DNA from 3 places in the Pantoea sp. X-Soil-OKNW-713 genome. Region 3 is predicted to be linked to each of the others. Evidence: predicted binding sites of a transcription regulator. Region 3 holds the regulator's gene; each other region holds the start of a gene.
The links. Region 3 encodes CRP, which controls carbon source genes, mostly activating them, when cyclic AMP is high. Its sites were predicted from a motif close to ATGTGANNNNNNTCACAT; they were not measured.
Positions count from the first base shown of each region.

Region 1: pth (aminoacyl-tRNA hydrolase) is a predicted target of CRP. The motif match lies at 2,355-2,372, and genes of this name have one in related genera.
Region 2: AC6I8R_RS21240 (glycoside-pentoside-hexuronide (GPH):cation symporter) is a predicted target of CRP. The motif match lies at 3,161-3,178, and genes of this name have one in related genera.

Region 1 is NZ_AP035995.1:2,611,819-2,617,894, forward strand. Features, by position in the region: gene prs (ribose-phosphate diphosphokinase) at 1-592, shown strand, start outside; gene AC6I8R_RS12360 (GGDEF domain-containing protein) at 821-1,990, shown strand; gene ychH (stress-induced protein YchH) at 1,993-2,268, opposite strand; gene pth (aminoacyl-tRNA hydrolase) at 2,532-3,119, shown strand; gene ychF (redox-regulated ATPase YchF) at 3,231-4,322, shown strand; gene AC6I8R_RS12380 (NUDIX domain-containing protein) at 4,649-5,071, shown strand; gene phoA (alkaline phosphatase) at 5,129-6,076, opposite strand, start outside.
Region 2 is NZ_AP035996.1:162,680-168,755, forward strand. Features, by position in the region: gene AC6I8R_RS21235 (glycoside hydrolase family 31 protein) at 1-1,671, opposite strand, end outside; gene AC6I8R_RS21240 (glycoside-pentoside-hexuronide (GPH):cation symporter) at 1,668-3,047, opposite strand; gene AC6I8R_RS21245 (FUSC family protein) at 3,342-4,334, shown strand; gene arnT (lipid IV(A) 4-amino-4-deoxy-L-arabinosyltransferase) at 4,476-6,076, shown strand, end outside.
Region 3 is NZ_AP035995.1:4,039,861-4,045,936, reverse strand. Features, by position in the region: gene AC6I8R_RS18935 (YccS/YhfK family putative transporter) at 1-1,907, opposite strand, end outside; gene crp (cAMP-activated global transcriptional regulator CRP) at 1,966-2,598, opposite strand; gene AC6I8R_RS18925 (OsmC family protein) at 2,901-3,305, shown strand; gene AC6I8R_RS18920 (phosphoribulokinase) at 3,397-4,266, opposite strand; gene AC6I8R_RS18915 (YheU family protein) at 4,328-4,546, opposite strand; gene AC6I8R_RS18910 (hydrolase) at 4,549-5,565, opposite strand; gene AC6I8R_RS18905 (LysE family translocator) at 5,627-6,076, shown strand, end outside.

The DNA.
Region 1 (6,076 bases), 1.4 Mb from region 3:
CGTTGGTGTTGACCGTGTTTTGACGGTTGACCTGCACGCCGAGCAGATCCAGGGCTTCTTTGATGTCCCGGTAGACAACGTATTTGGCAGCCCGATCCTGCTGGAAGATATGTTGCAAATTGGTCTGGAGAACCCGATTGTCGTTTCTCCTGACATTGGTGGTGTGGTGCGCGCCCGTGCCATCGCCAAACTGCTTAACGACACTGACATGGCTATCATCGATAAACGTCGCCCGCGTGCTAACGTTTCTCAGGTGATGCACATCATCGGTGACGTCGCTGGCCGTGACTGTGTACTGGTCGACGATATGATCGACACCGGCGGTACGCTGTGCAAAGCGGCTGAAGCGCTGAAAGAGCGTGGCGCGAAACGCGTTTTCGCTTACGCCACTCACCCGATCTTCTCCGGTAACGCGGTGGAAAATCTGCGCAAGTCAGTGATCGATCAGGTGATTGTCTGCGACACCATCCCACTGTCTGACGAGATGAAATCTCTGCCGAACGTACGTACTTTGACGTTGTCCGGTATGCTGGCCGAAGCGATTCGTCGTATCAGCAACGAAGAATCCATTTCAGCCATGTTCGAGCATTAATCGAACGAAACCGGGCCACCTCTGGCCCGGTTTTATTTCCCTGCCACACGTTTAAGTTCAGTTACCGATTAAGCCGCTTCGGGCGCAGATATTTTCGCGATAATTTTCGTTAAAATTCGCTATTCGCGTTGCCATTCACTGTTTTCAACTAACACTACTATCCGGACTTTAGCCGTCCAGGGTTTAGTGGTATTTTTCACCACACTTTTTTTGAGAACTCCGACCACTATGGCTCTCGACATCTACACACTTTTTGTTTGCGAGCTCTATGTCCTGGGGTTTTTAAGCATCATTATGGTATTTGCCTGGATTGGCTCACAATATGATCGGGTACTGGGTTTCACCACTCTGACGCTGGTGTTAACCCTTACAGCCGTGTTTCTGAGCAGCCTGCGTGCCGCAGGATTACAGTTCCTGCCCATTGCGGTGGGTAATGTGGTGATGATGCTGGCTTATGGCAACCTGTTAAATGCTTTCCGGGTGTTTTGTAAAAAACCGCTTGGCATGAGCTGGCTGGCGGGGGCATTGCTATGGGCGATTCTGTGTATTTTCCCGGCGTTTTACTTCAGTCTGCCAAAACGTGTTTTGGTCGTTTGTCTGCTGTGCATCATCTACACCGGCGCATTGATTCAGCTGCTGTGGCGGGCACGCGCCGCGCTCACCGTCACCTTCTGGCCCGCGCAGATGTTGTTGTGGATACATTTGCTGTTTCACGTCGCACGAATTTTCTTTGATGACGCCGTTGCCACCCCGGTGCATGGTGCAATTGGTGGTTCCAGTTTTTCCGTGTACGTCATGCTTGAATCGATTTTGTTCGTTATTGGCCTGACGTTTACGATTCTGGCGATGGTCAATGAACGTACCCAGATCGCCCATAAACTGGCATCACTGCACGATCCCTTAACCAGTGTGTGGAACCGCCGCGCATTATTCGAGCAGGCGGAAAAAATCATCGCCCGACGCTTACGGCAACAACAACCCTTCACGGCGATATTATTCGATCTCGACCATTTCAAAAGCATTAACGATCGCTACGGCCACCAACAAGGTGATCGGGTATTAATTGATTTTTGCCAGATTGCCCAAGCGTTATTGCCTGACGAGGGGCAGTTTGCCCGGTTGGGAGGTGAAGAGTTTGCCGCCATATTGCCCGGCGACAGTGAGCAGGCACAATTGGTATGTGAACGTATTCGCGTCGCAACGCAGTTATCGCTGCCGGATAATATCAGCTACACCGTCAGTATCGGCTATGCAACATCCAGCAAGGAAGAACTCCACTTCGCGACATTACTGGCATTGGCTGATGAGGCGTTGTATCGCGCAAAAGCCAGCGGCCGTAACCGTACTGAACAATATCTGACACAGTTACAGCCGTTGAATCAGGCTACGCTGGTGTAGTCTTATGGGTGATGCGTGTTACGACGGCAACGTTTATCACCGTAGTGGCGCAACCAAAAATAGCGGTCTTCCACTTTTTCCCGCCCACTGACACGCGCACCCACCAGCCAGAGCAGCGCACCAATAAAGATGCTAAACATTGCGCCATGCGCCAGGAATTGCGGCAGATTTAACGAAGGTATTTGATTGATGATCGAGTAACCGACGCCAAGCACCATGGTGAGTAAACCGAGACACATCAGGCCATTACCGATATAACGAGAGTGATGACGTTTCATAATTCACCTCCATCCTTTTTTAGTAATGCCAAAAACAGCACATAACGTTAACTTGCTATAAGTTTAGGCAATGACCCGGGGTTAAGATGCGTGCATGATCACACATCTTTCACAATCCTGACGAAACTTTACCGCTTATCGGGTTGATTTCGATAGAAAATGATAAATAACGTAGCGGCACTATTCACGGTCTGCGCCCTTTGTCATCTCCCCTGTCAGGCAGTAAACTAACGCCCTTTCGATTTCGAGACAGGATAATCATCGTGAGCAGCATTAAACTGATTGTGGGACTGGCTAATCCCGGCGCGGAATATGCCGCTACGCGCCATAACGCAGGTGCCTGGTATGTGGATCTGCTGGCAGAGCGCAACAATCAGTCTCTGAAAGACGAACCCAAATTCTTTGGTTACACCGCTCGCTTATCGCTGGCGGGCGAAGATGTGCGGCTACTGGTCCCCACCACTTTTATGAACCTGAGTGGGAAGGCGGTCGCAGCAATGGCGACGTTCTACCGCATCGCGCCAGAGGAAATTTTAGTGGCACACGATGAACTGGACCTGCCTCCTGGCGTGGCGAAGTTTAAACAGGGTGGCGGCCACGGTGGTCATAACGGTCTGAAAGACATCATCAGCAAGCTGGGTAACAACAATAATTTTCACCGTTTACGGGTCGGCATTGGTCATCCGGGCGATCGCAATAAAGTGACCGGATTTGTACTGGGTAAACCTCCTGCCAGTGAACAGAAGCTGATCGATGATGCCGTAGATGAAGCGGTGCGCTGTACGGAACTGTGGCTGAAAGAAGATAAGATTAAGGCAATGAACCGTCTGCACGCCTTCAAAGCCGGTTAAGGCCAAATCCCGCGCCGCAGACCGGGAAATCTGTGTATAATGCGCGAAATTTTTTGAATCGTCAGCGTTGCCGGTCAACGCTGCACACTCAGCGAGAAAGGTAATCAGATCATGGGATTTAAATGCGGTATTGTGGGCCTGCCGAACGTCGGTAAATCCACCCTGTTCAACGCGCTGACCAAAGCGGGTATCGAAGCAGCCAACTTTCCGTTCTGCACCATCGAGCCAAACACCGGTGTCGTTCCAATGCCCGATCTGCGCCTTGACCAACTGAGCGAGATCGTGAAGCCACAGCGCGTTGTGCCGACCACCATGGAGTTCGTTGATATCGCCGGTCTGGTGGAAGGTGCTTCTAAAGGTGAAGGCCTGGGCAACAAATTCCTGACCAATATCCGTGAAACGGATGCCATCGGCCATGTGGTTCGCTGCTTCGAAAATGAGAACATCATTCACGTCGCGGGCAAAGTTAACCCGGCGGAAGATATCGATATCATCAATACCGAACTGGCGCTGTCGGATCTCGACACCTGTGAACGTGCTATCCAGCGTGTACAGAAGAAAGCCAAAGGCGGCGACAAAGACGCCAAAGCTGAGTTGGCGGCACTGGAGAAGTGTCTGCCGCATCTGGAAAATGCCGGGATGCTGCGCTCACTGAATCTGGATGCTGATGAGAAAGCGGCTATTCGTTATCTCAGCTTCCTGACGCTGAAACCCACCATGTACATTGCCAACGTTAACGAAGATGGCTTCGAGAACAATCCTTATCTCGACCAGGTTCGTGCGATTGCCGACGCAGAAGGTTCAGTGGTTGTGCCGGTTTGCGCCGCAGTGGAATCCGATATCGCTGAACTGGAAGATGATGAGCGTGCGGAGTTTATGGCTGAGATGGGTCTGGAAGAACCCGGTCTGAACCGCGTGATTCGCGCTGGTTATACTCTGCTGAACCTGCAAACTTACTTCACCGCCGGTGTAAAAGAAGTGCGTGCCTGGACGATCCCGGTCGGTGCCACTGCACCGCAGGCGGCTGGTAAAATCCATACCGACTTCGAGAAAGGTTTTATCCGTGCCCAGACTATCGCGTTTGATGACTTTATCGCTTACAAAGGCGAACAAGGCGCGAAAGAAGCAGGAAAAATGCGTTCTGAAGGTAAAGAATACATCGTTAAAGATGGCGATGTAATGAACTTCCTGTTTAACGTCTGATTATTTTCAGCAACAGACGTTAATTAAAAGCCCATGCATGTGCATGGGCTTTTTTATTCAATCAACAATACCACTTCGGTTTGTCAATTATCTTCAATGGCAGTTTACTGATTAAATACACTCGAGGGAATCTCCTCAGCGTTCGCCAGAACATTCTCTATTCAATCTCACACGCCCTTGTTATACCTTAAAGCCGAATTTATTCTGGCACTTACCTGCCATATTCATTCAATCGAAATAACATTTAAAAGAGACATGCAATTTTTTGGCCTGGGTGATCAGACCTGTTGCAATTTACATTAATTATCCTCTGATTGGAAAGTGAAGTGAATCACATTGAAATAACGCCTGCCCAGGTTGGCCATCGTTTATTATTGTTGGCAGGTGCACGCATCCTGTTGCAGTTGCGGAAGGATGGGAGTTGGGGACTGCCTGGAGGATGGCTGGAACCCGGCGAACCACCGGAACAAACGGTGAGACGAGAAGTAAAAGAAGAAACTAACCTGGATGTGCATCGAATACAGCTATTGGGTTATTTTTCCGGGCCTGAATACACTTTCAGTCAGATAAATAAAGAGCATAACGATGTAGTCACTGCTCTCTATCGGGTTGATGAATGGTCCGGCGTGATGATCCATGATCCCAGCGAAAGTGATGGGCTGACTTTTTTTTCCTCCGAAGAATTGCCCATTAATATGACTGAAGAGTATCGGCACTATATCCGTTGCTATTTGTCACATCAGCGATAATTGTTTTCCCAACGTAAAAATCCACGCTTGCGCGTGGATTTTTTTGGGTGGATTAGCTTACTTAATTCCCATCGCATCTTTCAGGGTGAAGAACAGGTCCGTCTGGTCAGTCAGACCAACCACATTCGCCGCATGCGGGCCATAGGCAGCAATACGCAACTGCGTACCGGTATGCTCCTGTGAATCTTCTTCTGAGTTACCGTAACTGATGGTCATCACCGCGCCATCTTTGGTGTTCAGAGCCTGAGTCAAGCCTGGTGCTTTGGTACCATTTTCTACGATCTGGCTACTGTGCGCGTGATCTGCCGTCACCACGACCAGGGTATTGCCATGCTCGCGAGCAAAAGCCAGTGCCTGTTGTACCGCTTCATCAAGGTCAACGGTTTCACCAATTTGCCCACAAGGATTAGCGGCATGATCCTGTTTATCAATGGAGGCACCTTCAACTTGCAGGAAGAAGCCCTTGTCATTTTTGCTCAACAGATCCAGCGCTTTTTTGGTCATCTGCGCCAGTGTTGGCGTACTGGACGGACGATCCTTATTCACTTCACAGGTGACTACCGGCTTATCAAGATTGCCGTGATAACTGGCTTTCGGCCCCTGCCAGCGCACTGGCATATTGCCTTCAGAGAACAGCCCTAACAACGGTTTACGCTGGTCCGCCTGCTGGACCGCATTCATGCCGTCGAGATTATCTACCAGTTGATAACCTCGTGCCTGCGCCTGCTCACGCAGGGTTTTACCCTGATATTCACCTGCCTTCGCCACTTCGCTGAAGGTCCTGGCACCGCCACCCAGCGTGACATCCGCACGAGTTTTCAGCATCTGCTCGGTGATGGAACCTTTGCCACCCTGCTCCAGCGCGTTGCTCGGGCATAGCTCGCTGGTTTTTTCCGGGCCATAGCATTTACGTGAAGTGACATGAGCGATCAACGCCGCAGGTGTTGCATCCTGTAGCTCCGCAGTTGAAACGTTACCGGTGGCCTTACCGGCAGCTTTCGCCAG
Region 2 (6,076 bases), on a different replicon from region 3:
ATTCTCCTCGCCGTAACTCCACACCTCATTGGGCGAGCCGCTGTTGCACTGTGCAATGCCGTCACGCCAGGCTTCGGCTGGTTCAATCTGCGGTTCGCGGTAGCCGTGCAGTCGCATCACCGGGCAGAACACCGCCCACTGGAACCAGCGAATCAGCAATTCGTGAAACGCCGGATCGTGAATGTTGCCGCCCTGGAAGCCGCCGATATCGGTGGTCCACCACGGAATACCGGCCATCGCCATATTCAGTCCGGCAGTGAACTGATTGCGCAGCGCGTGGAAGGAGGAGTGAACATCACCCGACCAGGCGAGCACGCCGTAACGCTGGCTACCTGCCCAGGCGCAGCGCACCAGGTTGACGATTTCGTTTTCCCCCTGCTGTTGCAACCCCTCATAAAAACCACGCGCAAACAGTTGCGGATAGATATTGCCCACTTCCTGTACCGGACCGAGATGATAGCGATAGTTATCAAAATCGTAGGCGCGGTATTCCGGCTCAGCCTCATCCAGCCAGAAAGTGCGAATCCCGTGGTCGTAATAGTTTTGCTTCACTTCCTGCCAGACAAACTCGCGGGCGGCGGGATGGGTAGCATCAAAGAAGGTGGTGTTGCCCATAAAATCCAGGTTCACCGAGACGCCGCGCTCGCTGTTTACCAACAGGCCTTTGGATTTCATCAGACGATAACTTTCACTGCGGCTGTCCACCGTTGGCCAGACCGAAACCATAGTTTCAATCCCCATTGCCTTCAGTTCTGCTACCATCGCCCGTGGATCGGGCCAGTCACGGACATCAAAACACCAGGTCCCCTGATTCGGCCAATGGAAAAAGTCGATAACGATGACCGAAAGGGGCAACTGACGGCGACGATATTCACGCGCCACCTCCAGCACTTCCTGCTGGGTGCGGTAGCGCAGCTTGCATTGCCAGAAACCGGTAGCAAAGCCCGGCATCATTGGTGCGGTGCCGGTGGCACGGCCATACTGGCGCACAATATCCGCCGGGGTATCACCTGCGGTGATCCAGTAATCCATCTGGTCCGTCACCTCGGCCTGCCAGCGCGTGCCGTTCTTGCCGAAGGTCACTTCACCGATTGCCGGATTGTGCCACAGCAAGCCATAGCCGAGGCTGGAAACCATAAACGGCACGCTGGCCTGCGAATTGCGCTGTGCCAGTTCCAGCGTACACCCTTTCAGATCCAGACAATCCTGCTGGTACTGGCCCATGCCGTAAATTTTCTCTTCTGGCCGCGCTTCAAAGCGCACGCTGAGCTGATACTTCCCGCCGGGAATCGGGCGGAAGGTGCGGGCGTCCAGTTTCAATGCGCTGATGTACTTGTCCTGGCTCTTTTCGGTCGCACCTATGCCGACGGTGCTGCGTTGACGCCAGAACTCTTCCAGCAACAGTTCACCGTGTTGGTTGTAAAAGGCCAACTGACCACGAATATTGACCACGGCGGTGATATTGCCGTTACGAATACGCAGCGATTCAGGCTCGCGCTGGATGTCTACCTCGCAAGGCGTTGGCGCTAACAAGGCCCAGTCGTTGTCAATCAGTGCCGCCTGGCAGGTCGCACGTACCCGCAGGCTATTTGCCCCCCAGGGTTCGATAACCAGGGTCTGACGGTCAAAGGTCCAGATAATACGCTGGGATTCGGCGCGTAATTCGCTCATGACAACTCCTGTGGTTGCAGCACGGTGGGGCCGGTCGTGGCGGGCTGTGCTGCCAGTTTGTTTTGATTGATGGTTCGCATGGTGGCGTCGGTAAGTTTGTAACCGCGCATCGCCAGCGCGCTGCATAACGCCAGCACGCCAGGGATGACTGAAAATAGCGCGACGATGGCCATCATTGCGGTGGGTTGCTGATGTGCGGCCTGGGCAACATAACCGCTCAGGCCGAGAGTCCAGCCGACGATCGCCCCGCTGATTGCCATCCCCATTTTCAACACCGCCAGCAGCGTCGAGAACACGGTGCCGTCGAGGCGCTTGCCCTGACGATATTCACCGTAATCAACCACATCCGACATCATTACCCACATCAGCGTGGTAGTGACCTGATAGAAACTGGAGACGATAAAGGTCATGCCCACCAGCAGCACAAGGTTGCCGGGCAGAAACACGATGCTGATGCTTAACACGCCGGTGACGATGGCGCTGAGGGTAAAGGCGGTGATTTTGCTTACGTTGCGCGTCAACAGTTTTGCCAGCACGCTACCAACGCTTTTGCCGACAATGTGTGCCGCCAGTAGCCACATAAACAGGCTGGCGTTACCGAGAAAATAGGTGACGTAGTACATCATGGCACCGAGACGCACGACGCCGAATGAGATGTTGCAGAACACCAGCAGAGCCACAATGCGCCACTGATCGTTACGTAACAAATCACGCAGGTCAGCAAGAAAGTGGCCGTGGCTGGCGGGCGCGTTGACGCGCTCACGGGTATTCAGAAAGCAGATAAAAAACATCAGGGTTGCCAGCGTCGCCATAATCGACATGGCGGCGAAATAGCCCTCCAGTTTGTTACCACCGCCGAGCCAGGTGGCTAACGGGATCATCAAAAAGGTGGACATCGCGCCGCCGAGGGTGGCGAGGAAAAAGCGCCACGATTGTAATGAGATACGTTGGGTATCGTCGGCGGTGATAATCGCCCCCATCGAGCAATAAGGAATATTGATGGCGGTATACATCAACATCATCAGGCTGTAGGTCGCCGCGGCGTAAATCATTTTTCCCGTCAGCGACAGGCTTTCCGGCACGGCGTAAATCAACATGCAGCTCACACCAAACGGCACCGCCAGCATCAGCAGCCACGGACGAAATCGTCCCCAGCGTGAACGGGTGCGATCCGCCACCATGCCCATAGCGGGATCGATCACCGCATCGGCGACACGCGCCAGTAAAAACAGCGTGCCAACAAACACCGCCGGAAGCCCCACCACATCGGTGTAATAAAACGTGAGAAAAATAATGACGTTATCAATCGCGATATGGCTGGCCATATCGCCCAGTCCGTAACTGATTTTTTCTTTTATCGTTAAGCTTGTTTGCATAAAGAGTCCCGCCTGTCTTTATATCGCTAAGGGTCAATCGACGGTTAGTTATAGGAAGCGGGCCGGGATGAGACAATTGCGGGATCTGTTTCAGGTTTTATGTTTTTTACTTTATGTGATACGGGTAACAAGAATAACAACAAAAAATTAACATGGCAGGCAAAGTGCAACGGGCTACCATTAATCAACGGGTTAGAATTGATCGTCCGGTATTATCGTTTAGCTCAGACAGTTGTGGCGCGACAAAGCGCGCCGCTACAAATGGAGTGCTAACTCGCTATCGCGGAGAAAACGATGAGCAAGCCACTTTCAGCCGCTCTGCGGCACCGTCTGCCTTTCGCACTGCGCGCGGGGCTATGCTGCGGTTTGCCAGTGGTGCTGGGTTATTACGCCGGACACCTTCAGGCGGGTCTGCTGGCGACCATCGGGGGATTTACGGCGTTGTATGGCGATGGCCTCCCCTGGGGCAGACGCGCGCGTCTGCTGGTGATCATTGCGGTGGCGTTGGCGGTTATCGTCACCCTGGGGATTCTCGTCGCGCCTTATCCGTGGCTCGGTGTGGTGACCGTGACCGGTATTGCCTCTCTTGCGACTTTGATCTGCAACCGACAGCAGATTGGCCCGCCGGGTGCCTATATGTTTGCTCTGGCCTGTGCCAGCGGCACTGGCATGCCGGGCAGTAGCGTCGATCCCTGGTTCAGTGGCTTGTGGGTGCTGTGTGGTGGCGCGATCTCGTGGCTGGCGCATATGCTGGGATGCCTGTTAGAACGGGCCGAAGCCAACAACAGCCCGGCTGCGGATCAGGTAATCAAAGAAAACGCCAGACGTACCGCGGCACGGGTCGCCTTTGGCACGCTGGTGGCCGGGTCGATCGGCATCATCCTCGGGCTGGAACATGCGTACTGGGGAATGGCGGCGGTGGTGGTGGTGCTTAACCAGCCGGATGGTTTACCGGGAACCTCCCGGCGTGCCTTTAACCGGCTTTTGGGTACGCTGGTTGGACTGGTGCTGGCGTGGAGCATTCTGACGCTCAATCCTCAAGGGTTATGGATCGCGTTGACGGTTGGGATGTTGCAGTTCGCTATTGAGATGGGCGTGGTGCTGCAATACGCCGTCGCCACGGTGTTTATCACCGCCAATGCATTGACGATTGCTGCCGGGGGCCGTGATTTTAGCGAAGTGAGTTCTCTGTTCGCTGCCAGAGCGTTCGACACCCTGATTGGTGTGGTGGTGGCGATTGTGGTTTTCAGATTAAGCATGGCGCCAACCGTCGATACTTCCACATAATCCAGGCTTCATTGTTTGTGCTGGCATTTTTATATTCTGTCAGTGAAACCGAACGACAAAACCAGGGTCTTATTCCCGATATGGATACAGGCACTGGCCGGGAAGGCCAGTGCGATGTGAATGACTCACAGGGAAATGTGCATGACCGTTACCACCAAATCGTGTTTGCTTTTTATTCTGCTGCTCCTTTATTACGTTATTCCGCTCGAATTTCGCCACCTCTGGCAACCTGATGAAACGCGCTATGCCGAGATCAGTCGGGAAATGCTGCAACGTGGCAACTGGATTACCCCTTACTTTTTCGACATTCGCTATTTCGAAAAGCCCATCGCCGGATATTGGTTTAATAACATTGGGCAGTGGTTGTTTGGTCATAACCGTTTTGCGGTGCGCATCGGTTCGGTGGTTGCCACGTTACTCAGCGCCTTGTTAGTTTACTGGCTGGCAGGGCGTATTTATGCTCAGCGCGCGGTGGCGCTGACCGCAGGCTTAATCTTCCTCACCTTATTGTTGGTATACGGCATTGGCACCTATGCGGTGCTCGATCCAATGCTGTCGTTATGGTTAGTGGCCGCGATGTGCAGCTACTGGTTTGTATCCGGGGCGGTGAATCACAGACAGCGGCTGCTGGGTTACGTGCTGTTGGGCCTGGCCTGTGGCATGGGCTTTATGACCAAAGGCTTTCTGGCGCTGGCGGTGCCGGTACTGGCTATCGTTCCCTGGGCTCTCTGGCATCATCGTTGGCGCGAGTTGCTGATATTCGGCCCGGTGGCGATTGTCAGTGCCGCGCTGCTCTGTGCACCCTGGGCGTTGGCTATTCATCATCAGCAACCTGATTACTGGCACTACTTCTTCTGGGTGGAGCATATCCAGCGCTTTGCACAATCCAACGCGCAACATCAGGCACCGTTTTGGTTCTACCTGCCTGTTGTTATCGCCGGGTCGCTGCCGTGGCTGGCACTGCTGCCCGGTGCACTGCGCAGTGGTTGGGAGGAAAGAAAAACGCTGCCCGGTGGTCTCTATCTGCTGTGCTGGACCCTGTTGCCGTTGCTGTTTTTCAGCATTGCGAAAGGTAAGTTGCTCACCTATATCCTGCCTTGTTTTGCGCCACTGGCGATTCTGATGGCGCATCACGGTCACACCCTTGCCAGCAGGGCGAACCGGATTCTGCGCCTGAACGCCTGGATCAATATCCTGTTTGGTTGCCTCGGACTGTTTGCCCTGGTGGCGGTGCTGGCTCCCTGGGGAATAGGGGGGCAGTCGCTGTTTAAATCGCATGAGATGTTGACGCTAACCCTGGCGCTCGTTGCGTTTGCGGGCTGGGCAGTGGCCGGTATCGCCAGTCTTAAACGCTGGCAACTGGCGGCGCTTTGCCCGCTGGCGCTGGCGTTGTGCGTAGGCAAAGCGATTCCCGAAAGTGTGCAGAATGCTAACCAACCCGAGGTGTTTGTCAGCAAAATAGCCGATAAACTCGCGGTCAGCCGTTATATTTTGAGTAACGATCCCGGCATTGCTTCCGCCATCGCCTGGCATTTACAGCGCAACGATATCCATTTCTACGCGAAGAAAAATGAGCTGCTTTACGGGCTGGCGTATCCCGATTCTCAGTCGCGTTTTGTCTCCAGGGCGGATTTCCGTCAGTGGCTCGCCTCCCATCAATTGCGCGGTCCGGTATCTTTGGTGCTGTTGTTGGAGCGAGGGGGTGATATGCCCGACGATTTGCCCCTGGCTCAGCGGGTCTA
Region 3 (6,076 bases):
TTGCTGTCGTTACCGGGGCCATCATGCTCCAGCCGCTGCTGACAGCGTTGCAGCGCGATCTCACAGGATTGCAGATACCTTTCCGCCAGCTTAGGCGTCAGCATGGTATGTTCGCGTGCCAGGATAGTCATGGCGTTGATGTGTTCGACAATAAACTGACTGTGCGTCACCCAGAGCCGCATATCTTTCAGGTACTGCGAATTGAAGCCCGGCTCGGTCATCGCCTGATTCAGCGAGTTAAACATGGCGTTATGCGCCTGGTTGACCTTGATGCGCTGATACGCCAGTTTCTCCGGTGACTGCTCCGGTCCGAGCAATAACTGCATCGCTTCCTGATCGGCTTCCAGCGCATCGTGCGCATTCTTACGCAGTAAGCCGCTCTGCCACTGCGGCCACAGCCAAATCATGCCGCCAAAGGCAATCAGACATCCCATCAGCGTATCCATCATGCGTGGCAGCAGGAACTGCGCGCCATTCAGCGACAGCAACTGGAGCGAATACACCGCCGTCACCGTAAAGCCAATCATTGACCAGCCGTAATATTTACGTGTCACCAGATAGCTGGCGAGGGTGATCGCCAGCATAAACAACAGGGTGATGGATTCCGGTACGTCAAAGCGTAACGAGGCGGCAGCAATCAACAGCCCGGCAAAGGTGCCGAGCGCTCGGTGCTGAATTCTTACCCGCGTGGCGCTGTAGCCATTCTGGCTGACGAACATGGTGGTCATCAGAATCCAGTAAGGTTTGGGGATGTTGAAGAACAGCGCCAGCGCGCTACCAAACATCAGCATCACGGCAAAACGTGCAGCGGTGCGTAAGGCGGGGGATTTCAGCGACAGATAGCTGCGCAGCGCCGGAAAAAACGGCAGACGCCGTTGGCGGTCGGCCATCAGATCACGGGTATACAGCGGTTTCTGGGTGCGCAGCACGCGCGCAATGCGGCTGAAGTGATACAGGCAGAAATTCCCCACCGGATTGTCCGGGTGCTGGCGGGCAATTTTTTCCAGCGCACCCAGCTGCTTATCCATTTGAAACCGTTCCGGCAGCTGATGATACAAAATGGCATCGGCCAGCAAGCGCAGACGGGCGGAGATGGTCTTGGCATTCCAGCGAATCACCGCTTCTGCATGGCTCTGCTCCACCAGCTTTTGCACTTCTTCCGGCTGATGCAGGCTGACGGAGATATGTTCCTGCAAATCGAGCGCCACCTGAAAGGCACGCGTCAGGCGTTTGTGGCTGTTATCGCGGCTGGCCGACAGCATATGCATTTGCTGGTAGCAGGTGGTGATCAGATCTACCGCTTTCTGCTGGCGCGCCAGCAACGGCGGCAGCGCTTTCTCCGGGTCGGTCAGCTGCGTCAACAGGGTATATTTGGCATCGCAATAATCCGCCAGCTCACGGTACAGCAGGCTCAGCGACTCGCGCATCGGCTGCTCTTTCCACAGCCAAAACCAGAACCAGTTGAACAACCCATACCACAAGGTCCCGCCGATATAGAGCAGCGGCGGCACCCAGATCGGCATACGTCCCACCAGGCTCAGGGTAAAGATGGAGGCAATCAGCGTGGCAGGCAACAAGCGGCCATGCAACGGGCTGATCTCACCCGTCACGCCCACTAATAACGGCAGCACCAGCAGAATCAGCGGCAGGGGGACGTGATAATCCGTCAGCCACTGGATCAGAAAGCTGCCGGTCGCAAACAGGGAACCACCAATAATCAGGCGTTTAAAAAAGCGTTTATGCGGCGTATCAAGACCGGCGATGTTGCAACAGGCGGGCACTAAGGAGAACAGCAAGCCTTTTTGCAGGTCGCCAAACAGCCAGCCGAGGGCCACGGGCAGGCACAGCACCAGCGTTTGCCGCAGGGCATAGTTCACTTCGGGATGATAGATGATTCGACGCCACATCAGCTCATCGCAGACAAAAACGGCGTGATGCTGCCATCACGCCGTGGGTGAGAAGAAATTAGCGGGTGCCGTAAACGACGATGGTTTTACCATGTGCGGAGATCAGGTTTTGATCTTCCAGCATTTTCAGAATACGGCCAACTGTCTCGCGTGAGCATCCGACGATCTGACCAATTTCCTGACGGGTGATTTTGATCTGCATCCCGTCCGGGTGGGTCATGGCATCGGGCTGTTTGGCCAGATTGAGCAGCGTCTGCGCAATGCGACCGGTCACATCAAGGAAGGCAAGGTTGCCCACTTTTTCTGATGTCACCTGTAGGCGACGCGCCATCTGCGCCGAAAGACGCATTAAAATATCCGGGTTTACCTGAATCAGCTGACGGAATTTTTTGTAGGAAATTTCAGCCACTTCGCAGGCAGTTTTGGCTCGTACCCAGGCACTACGTTCCTGACCTTCTTCAAACAGGCCAAGCTCGCCGATGAAATCCCCCTGATTGAGGTAGGAGAGAATCATCTCTTTGCCTTCTTCATCCTTGATCAGCACCGCAACGGCACCTTTCACGATGTAGTAGAGCGTTTCCGCTTTCTCACCCTGATGAATCAGGGTGCTTTTGGATGGATATTTGTGAATATGGCAATGGGACAGGAACCATTCGAGTGTAGGGTCTGTTTGCGGTTTGCCGAGAACCATTCGCTATTATCCTCTGTTGTAATCGTGCCCAAAACACAGGGGGCAGTTTTCCCTGTCAGGCGGTGAAATCGTAGAGCGCTTCCTGTTAAGGAAAATTATTCGGGTGGACTCTTAAGCCAGGCTTCTGATTCTTCCCGCCTTCGTCTATTGCGACGAAAATATTTTCAGCTCTGTTTGTAGCACAGCTTTTGCTAGCTGTCTTCTGTTGTCTCGCTTCAGCAAAAGGGCGATTAGTCTGGATTGCTGTTTCTCAGGTGAAAGCGTACTCTGGCGGCAAATCAGCCTATTCAGGAGAAAGAATAATGCAGGCACGGGTTAAATGGGTGGAAGGGCTTACCTTTCTCGGAGAATCCTCATCAGGTCACCAGATATTAATGGATGGCAATTCGGGCGACAAAGCACCGAGCCCGATGGAGATGGTGCTGATGGCGGCAGGCGGTTGCAGCGCGATTGACGTCGTGTCGATCCTGCAAAAAGGGCGCAATGATGTGAAGGATTGTGAGGTCAAACTGACCTCGGAACGTCGTGAAGAAGCGCCACGCATTTTCACACATATCAACCTGCATTTTATTGTTACCGGCAAAGCGCTGGGCGATAAAGCGGTGGCGCGAGCGGTTGATCTGTCGGCTGAGAAATATTGCTCGGTGGCGATTATGCTGGGCAAAGGGGTAGAAATCACCCACAGTTACGAGGTTATCGAACTTTAGCACGAACGTAGCGGAGCGATTTATCGTGCGGATTTTTCCCGCAGCGATCTCGGGATCGCGCAATAAATCGCGCCGTTACGGTTATGTTTGATTATTCGATGCGTTTGCCTTCAATCAGTCGCTGCACCAGCGGCGTCATAATCAGCTCCATCGCCAGCCCCATTTTGCCGCCGGGCACCACCAGGGTGTTCATATGCGAGATAAAGGAATCCTGAATCATCGCCAGCAGATAGGGGAAGGCAATACCTTCCAGACCACGGAAATGGATCACCACAAAGCTTTCATCCAGTGATGGAATTTCACGCGCAGCAAACGGGTTAGACGTATCGACGGTAGGTACGCGCTGGAAGTTGATATGGGTGCGTGAGAACTGCGGGGTGATGAAGTTGATGTAATCCTCCATCGAACGCACCACCGAATCCATCACCGCTTCGCGTGAATGGCCGCGCTCGCTGGTGTCGCGAATCAGCTTTTGAATCCACTCAAGGTTGACGATCGGTACCACACCTACCAATAAGTCGACGTGTTCAGCCACGTTGTGCTGCTGCGTCACCACCCCGCCGTGCAAGCCTTCATAAAACAACACATCGGTGTTTTCCGGCAGCGGCTGCCACGGGGTGAAGGTGCCCGGCACCTGATTCCACGGCACGGCTTCGTCATAGGTATGCAGATATTTGCGCGACTGACCAAGACCGGTTTTACCGTATTGCTTAAAGGTTTGCTCCAGCAGGCCAAAATCGTTGGCCTCCGGGCCGAAATAGCTGATATGACGGCCAAGGTCGCGCGCTTTGCGGATCGCCATGTCCATCTCAGGGCGCGTGTAGCGATGAAAACTGTCACCTTCGACCTCCGCCGCATGCAGGTTCAACTGCTGGAATATTTTGCGGAAGGCAAGGCTGGTGGTGGTGGTTCCGGCGCCGCTGGAACCGGTAACGGCAATGATCGGATGCCTGGCTGACATAACAAAGCTCCCTGTGAAGTCCGGCGATGAGCATTGTTAGCACGAAAAGCCGGGATGTGCATTAGCCGCGAAATTCACCGCGTGCCATGATATTGACGGTTTCGTGCAGTTCTGACCACACCAGCACAGCGTCACCGCGTTCCAGTTGGCGACGCACATCAGCGACTTTTTGCGCCAGACTGCGCTCCTGTTCACCGTAGTCGGTGCCTTCGCGTAATACAAAGGCTTCGATCAGGTTTTCCAGCGTTTCAGCTTCAAGTTGTTGCCACGGAATAATCACGATCATACATCCAGGTAAGTTGATAACCACTGCGGCACGCGTTGTTCCAGCCACATTTGCGGTCGTAGCAGCGTACCGCCAACAAAGCCGACATGGCCGCCTTGCTGTGTCAGCTGATATTGAATCGAGGACGACAGTTGCTCCGGCTTCGGTATTACTGCGTCGGTCATAAAGGGATCGTCCTTAGCATGGATGATCAGCAGCGGTTTGCGTACCCCGGTCAGCAGCGGCATCGCGCTGGCCCGATGATAATAATCGCCTGCATCCACAAAGCCGTGCGCCCTGGAGGTGACGGCATCGTCAAAGTCGCGCAGGCGGCGCAGGGCGCGCAGTTCACGTAAATCGACCGGCAGGGTGCCCGGCCAGGCCTTCAGCTTACGTTTAGCGTTCTTTTTCAGCTGCGTCAGCAGGTAGTGCTGATAAAAACGTGAGAAACCGTTCTCCAGCTTCTGGCTACAGGGTTCCAGCAGCAGGGGCGCAGAGATGGCGACTGCGGCATCCAGCGGCGCATCATGCCCCTCTAATCCAGTCAGGCACGCCAGCATATTACCGCCCAGCGACACGCCGACGGCGGTGGTGGGGACATCGCCCCATTCACGCTTTAACCAGCGCAGAAAGAAGCTGGCATCTTCGGTTTCGCCGGAATGGTAAATCCGGTGCAGGCGGTTCGGTTCACCGCTACAGCCGCGAAAATGCATCACCACTGCCAGCCAACCGCGTGCCTGACATGCCTGCATCAACCCATGCGCATAGGGGCTGTGAAAGCTGCCTTCTAAACCATGAAACAGCACCATGCGTGGTTTGTGCGCGGCCTGAATAGGGTCTTCACTCCACGCAAGATCGACAAAATCGCCGTCCGGCAAATCGAGGCGTTGCCAGTGTGGGCGCAGAGTCACGCGCCGCCTGAGCAGACGTGGCAGCAGAGTTTGCAGATGCGGATTGCGAAAACCGCTGAGAGGAATGAAGTCCTCTTCGGGCGGGGAGTCAAAATTACTGTGGTAAACGCTTGTCTGATGCATATCTCGCTGATAGTTTCGATGGGTTTTTTGGCTTTCCTGGGTGAGGAGCACCCGAATCAACATGGAACTGAGTCTGTTTTTGTCAATGCTGGGCTTTCTCTGGGTCGCTGCGATCACGCCAGGGCCTAATAATATGTTACTTACCGCCTCCGCTGCCAACTTTGGCTTTCTGCGTTCTTTCCCGTTGTTAATCGGCATCATGATCGGTATGCAGGCGATGCTGCTGATGGTGGCCTTTGGCGTAGGTGGCCTTATCCTACTCTATCCTGCCTTACATCTGGTTCTGAAAATCGCCGGTAGCCTGTATCTGCTGTGGCTGGCATGGAAAATCGCCACGGCGGAATATGAGCAACTGGATACGGATTCGGCCCCGCCGGTGCCAACGCCGTTCTGGCAGGGCGGGTTACTGCAACTGATTAATCCAAAGGCGTGGCTGATGGCGTTGGGGGCCGTAGCCAGCTTTAGCCTGGCGGGGGCCGCTTACCTGCACTCGGTGGTAGCAATCAGCGTC